2 regions of the Stutzerimonas sp. genome follow, and region 2 is predicted to be linked to the other one. Evidence: predicted binding sites of a transcription regulator. Region 2 holds the regulator's gene; the other holds the start of a gene.
The links. Region 2 encodes sigma-54, which starts transcription at its own class of promoters, with help from an activator protein. Its sites were predicted from a motif close to ANTGGCATNNANNTTGCTNT; they were not measured.
Positions count from the first base shown of each region.

Region 1: AC2LD7_RS10730 (CmpA/NrtA family ABC transporter substrate-binding protein) is a predicted target of sigma-54. The motif match lies at 1,180-1,199, and genes of this name have one in related genera.

Region 1 covers NZ_CEXBBO010000014.1:76,145-79,460, reverse strand. The annotation lists gene AC2LD7_RS10735 (BatD family protein) at 1-1,115, shown strand, start outside; gene AC2LD7_RS10730 (CmpA/NrtA family ABC transporter substrate-binding protein) at 1,277-2,497, shown strand; gene AC2LD7_RS10725 (ANTAR domain-containing response regulator) at 2,512-3,090, shown strand.
Region 2 covers NZ_CEXBBO010000004.1:97,472-100,787, reverse strand. The annotation lists gene rapZ (RNase adapter RapZ) at 1-84, opposite strand, end outside; gene ptsN (PTS IIA-like nitrogen regulatory protein PtsN) at 219-683, opposite strand; gene hpf (ribosome hibernation-promoting factor, HPF/YfiA family) at 690-998, opposite strand; gene AC2LD7_RS03980 (RNA polymerase factor sigma-54) at 1,078-2,586, opposite strand; gene lptB (LPS export ABC transporter ATP-binding protein) at 2,734-3,316, opposite strand, start outside.

The DNA.
Region 1 (3,316 bases), on a different contig from region 2:
TGAGCGATGCGCTGGTCGAGCGGTTGGGCGAACCGCGCACTTATGAAAAAGACATCAACGGCATTCGCCACGGCGTGATCGAGATCCGCTATGCGTTGTTTCCGCAAAAGAGCGGCACGCTGACCATCCCCGCGCAGCTGTTCAGCGCCACTACGGCCACGCCCTCGAACGGTGACTACTACGGCTCGCGCTTCGGTAAGTCCATGCAGGTGAAATCCCCCACCATTCCGCTGCAAGTCAAACCCAAACCGGCCGAATATCCCGCCGATGCGCCCTGGCTGCCGGCGAGCAATCTGACCCTGGTCGAAGCCTGGAGCCCCGACCCGCAGGACGCGGAGCTCGGCGAAGCGCTGACGCGCAGTCTGCTGTTGAAGGCGGAAGGTCTGTCCAGCACGCAGCTGCCCCCAATCGAATCGCCGCAGGTGCCGGGGCTGCGCCACTATCCCGATCAACCGAGCCTGAGTAACGAGGTCACCAACAACGGGGTCAACGGCAGCCGCGAGCAGCGCGAGGCCCTCGTGGCAACGCGAGCCGGAGATTTTCTACTGCCGGCCGTGGAGCTGATCTGGTGGAACACCACCGAGGATCGACTGGAGCGCAGCACTCTGCCCGAGCGAGCGCTGCACGTGGCAGAAAACCCCGACCTTCAACAACCGGCGGTCGAGTCTGCCGATACGCCGCAATCGGGCAAGCAGGTGCAGCTGTGGCCCTGGCAGCTGAGCAGCGCAGTGCTGGCCCTGAGCACCCTGCTCGGCTTCGGTTTGTGGCTGCGCGCGCGCAACCAGCCGGCGGTAATCCGCCCCCCGCAGACCGGCCCCACGCCGCGCAGCCTGCTCGATGATCTCAAGCGCGCCTGCCTGGCTAATGACACCCAGACGACGCGCCACGCGCTCGATGCCTGGGCACGCCAACAACCCGAGACGCTGGCTGATATGGCCGCGCGCTTCGTACCGCTGTCCGACGCCCTCGATGGGCTCAATGGCGCGCTTTACAGCGAGACCGGCCAGCGTTGGCAGGGCGAGGCGCTGTGGCACGCCATCCAGAGTTTGCCGACAGCGCAACCCACCGACGTTGAGCAAGAAACAGGCGCCCTACCGCCGCTCTATCCACGCTGAAGCTCACTGCGCTTTCTCGACTGCCTACAGTCGCCGCCGGATTGTCGGTGACGGCATGGAGGCGTTTGGCATATGGCTTGCTATGCCAACCCATGTTCTCCAGCGCGTCCAGCCGCTTCATACAGCGACGACGCGCGTTCGCATGGCAAAGGTTTTTCAGCATGACCGATCCCAACACACCGCCCCGCTCCAACGCCCTGGCTTGGGTAGCCGGTAGCGACGCGCCAGAAAAGCACGTCGTCAATCTCGGTTTCATGGCCCTTACCGACGCCGCGTCGTTGATAGTTGCGGCGACTCAAGGTTTCGCCCAGCCATACGGGCTCACGCTTAACCTGCGCCGGCAGAGTTCCTGGTCGAACCTGCGCGACAAGCTGGTCGAGGGCGAGCTGGATGCTGCGCAGGGTCTCTACGGACTGATCTATGCCATGCACCTGGGCATTGGCGGCGGTGCACCCGTGGATATGGCCGTGCTCATGGGGCTGGCCCAGAATGGCCAGGGCATCAGTCTTTCCAACAGCCTGAAAGGGCTTGGCGTGACCGATGCCGAGGCACTCGGTAAATGCGTGCGCCAGAGTGGTGCGAAACTCACACTGGCCCAGACGTTTCCCACCGGCACCCATGCGATCTGGCTCTACTACTGGCTGGCGGCCTGCGGCATCCATCCCTTGAAGGACGTACGCACATTGGTGGTGCCGCCATCGCAGATGGTCGCTCATTTGCGGGCGGGGCGTATCGACGGCTTTTGCGCGGGCGAGCCGTGGGGAGCACAGGCCATTGAAGACGAAATAGGCTTTACCTTGGCCACCAGCCAGTCAATCTGGCCCGATCATCCAGAAAAGGTATTGGGCTGCACCCGCGCCTTTGTCGAGGCATACCCCAACACCGCCCGAGCGCTGGTCATGGCCGTCCTTGAAGCCAGCCGCTTTATCGATGAAAGCCAGGAGAACCGACGCAGCACCGCACAGCTGATCGCCGGCAGCGATTATGTGAATGCGCCTTTGGCCGCCATCGAACCGCGCTTCCTCGGCCAATACGAAGACGGTCTCGGGCACGCCTGGCAGGACAAGCATCCTCTGCGTTTCTTCGGCAATGGCGAGGTGAACATGCCCTACCATTCCGACGGCCTCTGGTTCATGACCCAACTTCGCCGTTGGGGCATGCTGCGTGAGGATCCGAATTACCTCGCCGTAGCGCAGAGCGTGCAACAGAGCAGTCTTTATCGCGACGCGGCGACGGCCCTGAACATCCCCGTACCCGACTCGCCCATGCGTAGCACCGTATTGATGGATGGAAGCCACTGGGACGGCAGCGACCCGGCTGGATATGCACGCAGCTTCGCCCTGCACGCCGTGGCCGGTACCGCCACGCTCGACGTTCTTTGACAAGGGAGACAGCCATGCTTCGCGTTCTCCTGATCGACGATACCCCACGCAAAGTCGGCCGCCTGCGCGCCGCTCTGATCGAAGCTGGTTTCGAGGTGATAGAAGAATCCGGCCTGACTATCGACTTGCCCGAGCGGGTTGAGTCCATACGCCCCGACGTGGTGCTGATCGATACCGACTCCCCCGGCCGCGACGTGATGGAACAGGTCGTCATGGTCAGCCGCGATCAGCCGCGCCCTATTATCATGTTCACCGATGACAACAATCCCGACGCCATGCGTCAGGCGATCCGCGCCGGCGTCAGCGCCTACATCGTCGAAGGCATCCAGGCCCAACGCCTGAAGCCGATCCTCGACGTAGCCATGGCACGCTTCGAAAGCGACCAGGCGATCCGTGCGCAACTGCACGCACGCGACCAGCAACTGCTCGAACGCAAGCGCATCGAACTGGCCAAGGGCATGCTGATGAAGATGCGCAGCTGCAACGAGGAAGAGGCCTATACACTCATGCGCCGCCAGGCCATGAGTCGCCAGCAGAAGCTGATCCAGGTCGCCGAACAGATCATTGCGATGAATGACCTGCTGGGTCAGTGATTCGCAGCACTGGCCTCGTTCGCCCCTTGGCCGGATAAATTCAGCCATAACGCGATTGATCGCTACCGGTCCAATCTATTACCTGGCGCCCGACCTGCAGGGGCGACTTGTTCGCCACTCGCCCATTCCCGCCCCCCATTGAATCGAGCCTCAATTATTAATTTTGGCATCGCCTCACCCTGCCTATCGAAACGAACCAAAACAGAGCCAAACGGTGCAACGGTCG
Region 2 (3,316 bases):
GCAGTAAAAGCCGTTGTCCTCAAGCACATTGAGCGCCGTGCTCTTGCCTGACCCGGAGCGGCCACTGACGATGATCAGGCGCATTGCGGAGCGAGGTTCGACAGGGTGCGGACTCGAACGCACGAGCCGTGCTGCATACGCTGCTGGGTTGGGAGTTGGCAGGTTACGGACACGTCTCTTTCCTCACTTTGCGCGGGGCGATCGGCCATGCCGTTGCGCTAACTACCGCTCTGAATATCGACGACGGTCTGATACAGGTCCTGTCCGGTGGCGGCTCTGCGCAGGCGTTCACGCACTTCCTCACGGTCCAGCATGCTGGCGATCTGGCGAAGCAGTTCGAGGTGTTCGTCGGTCGCGGCTTCCGGTACCAGCAGTACGAATAGCAAATCGACCGGTGCACCGTCGATGGCGTCGAAGTCAACCGGTGCGTCGAGCCGCAGCACCGCGCTGAGCGGCGACACGCAGCCGGGCATGCGACAGTGCGGGATGGCGATGCCGTTGCCGAAGCCGGTAGAGCCGAGCTTTTCGCGGGCAATGAGGCTTTCGAAGATGGTCTGGGAATCAAGGTCTGGAAGGTCTTGGCCAATTACTTTGGCGATCTGTTCCAGGACGCGTTTCTTACTGCCACCCGATACGTTCACCAAGGAACGTCCGGGGGTCAGGATATTTTCGATTCGGATCATGATGGGTCAGCGAGCGAGGGCACCCTGGTTATGGTCGAGCTGTTTTTCTTTGTGCTTGATGAGCTGCCGGTCGAGCTTGTCGGCAAGCAGGTCTATGGAGGCGTACATGTCTTCATGTTCTGCGTTGGCGACGACTTCGCGCCCGGCAACGTGCAGCGTGGCTTCGGCTTTCTGTCTGAGTTTCTCGACCTGCAGAATCACCTGGACGGCAATGATGCGATCGAAATGTCTTTCCAGGCGCTCGAATTTCTCCTCGACGTAGTCACGCAGGGCTTCTGTGATTTCCAGGTGAAGGCCAGTGATGTTGACTTGCATACTGCATCTCCTTTTTGCCACGTGCGAATTGACGGGCTGCGCGCCCGTCACCGGAAGAGATCGACCAGGTCGCCTGGCATTACAACAACCGCTTACGCTCACTGGACGGCGCGATACCCAATGATTCGCGGTACTTGGCGACGGTGCGGCGTGCAACTTGAATACCCTGTGCCTCCAGTAAACCAGCGATCTTGCTGTCGCTCAATGGCTTTTTCGGGTTTTCCGCCGCCACCAGCTTCTTGATGATCGCGCGGATGGCGGTGGACGAGCATTCGCCGCCTTCGGCCGTGCTGACGTGGCTGGAGAAGAAATATTTCAGCTCGTAGATGCCGCGCGGTGTATGCATGTATTTTTGCGTGGTGACCCGCGAGATCGTCGACTCATGCATGCCCACCGCTTCGGCAATGTCGTGCAGCACCAGCGGTTTCATGGCTTCATCGCCGTGATCGAGGAAGCCGCGCTGGTGTTCGACGATCTGCGTGGCGACCTTCATCAGCGTCTCGTTGCGGCTGAGCAGGCTTTTGATGAACCAGCGCGCTTCCTGCAATTGGTTGCGCATGAAGGTGTTATCGGCGCTGGAGTCGGCTCGTTTGACGAAGCCTGCGTATTGGGCATTCACCCGCAGGCGCGGCATCGCATCCTGATTCAGCTCGACCAGCCAGCGCTCGTTGTGCTTGCGCACGATTACGTCGGGCACGACGTATTCCGGCTCGCTCGCTTCGATTTGCGAGCCGGGACGCGGATTGAGCGTCTGGATTAGATCGACCACTTGGCGGAGCTCGTCTTCCTTGAGCTTCATGCGGCGCATCAGCAGGCTGTAGTCGCGGCTGCCGAGTATCTCCAGCTGATCGCTTACCAAACGTATCGCTTTGCCCAGCCAAGGCGTTCGCTCGGGTAGTTGGCGCAGCTGCAGTAGCAGGCATTCGCGCAAATCGCGCGCCCCGATGCCGGCGGGCTCGAACTGCTGGATGCGGCGCAGCACGACTTCGATTTCATCGAGTTCAATTTCCAGCTCGGGATCGAACGACTCGAGTACTTCTTCGAGGGTTTCGTCGAGGTAACCCTGCGGGTTGATGCAATCGATCAGCGTTGCGGCGATGAGACGGTCGGTATCGCTCATCGGGGCGAGATTGAGCTGCCAGAGCAGATGGCTCTGCAGGCTTTCACCGATGGACGTGCGGGTGGTGAAGTCCCACTCGTCGTCGTCATTGCTGGGCAGGCTGCTGGCGCTGGTCTGGTAGATGTCTTCCCAGGCGGTGTCCACCGGCAGCTCATTGGGAATACGATCGCCCCAATCGCCTTCCTCGAGGTTTTCCACCGTATTGATGGGCTCTTCGAAGTGATTGTCCGGCGTGTCCTGCTCGGTCGAGGTGCTTTCAGGTTTCTTCTCGATCGACTCGGCCATCGGATCGGAGTTATCGAAGTCGTCTCCATCCTCCTCGCGCTCGAGCATGGGATTGGAGTCCAGCGCCTCCTGTATCTCCTGCTGGAGATCGAGCGTGGATAACTGGAGCAACCGTATGGCTTGTTGCAGCTGCGGTGTCATCGTCAGCTGCTGGCCCATCTTCAGGACTAGCGATGGTTTCATGGCAGAGGACTTCGAACCTTATTTGCCGGCGCAACCGCGCCTGTTCCGATTTCACTGGCGCTGTGCACGCCCGCTATAAGCAAATTATATGCCTGCCAACGAAGCCTTTGCCTAGTCCCGTGCGACGGTGTGAGCGGAAAAATCACATCAGAGACGGAATTCGTGTCCGAGGTAAACTTCCTTGACCAACTGGTTGGCCAGGATCGTCTCCGCGTCACCCTCGGCGATCAGTTGGCCATCGTTGACGATGTAAGCGGTCTCGCAGATGTCTAGCGTCTCGCGCACGTTGTGATCGGTGATGAGTACGCCGATGCCCTTGGCCTTGAGGTGATGAATGATTTGCTTGATGTCGCCGACCGAGATCGGGTCGACGCCGGCGAAGGGCTCGTCGAGGAGGATGAACTTGGGAGCGGTGGCGAGTGCGCGGGCAATCTCCACGCGGCGCCGTTCACCACCGGACAGGCTCATGCCGAGACTGTCACGGATGTGGTTGATGTGGAACTCCTGCAGCAGGCTTTCCAGCGCCTGCTGGCGACCGCTGCGATCCAGGTCCTTGCGGGTTTCGAGAATCGCCATGATGTTGTCGGATACCGACAGTTTGCGAAAGATCGACGCTTCTTGTGGCAGATAGCCGATGCCGGCGCGGGCACGGCCATGCATGGGGAGGTGGGTGACATCCTGCTCGTCGATCAGCACGCGACCCTGATCGGCTTTTACCAGCCCGACGATC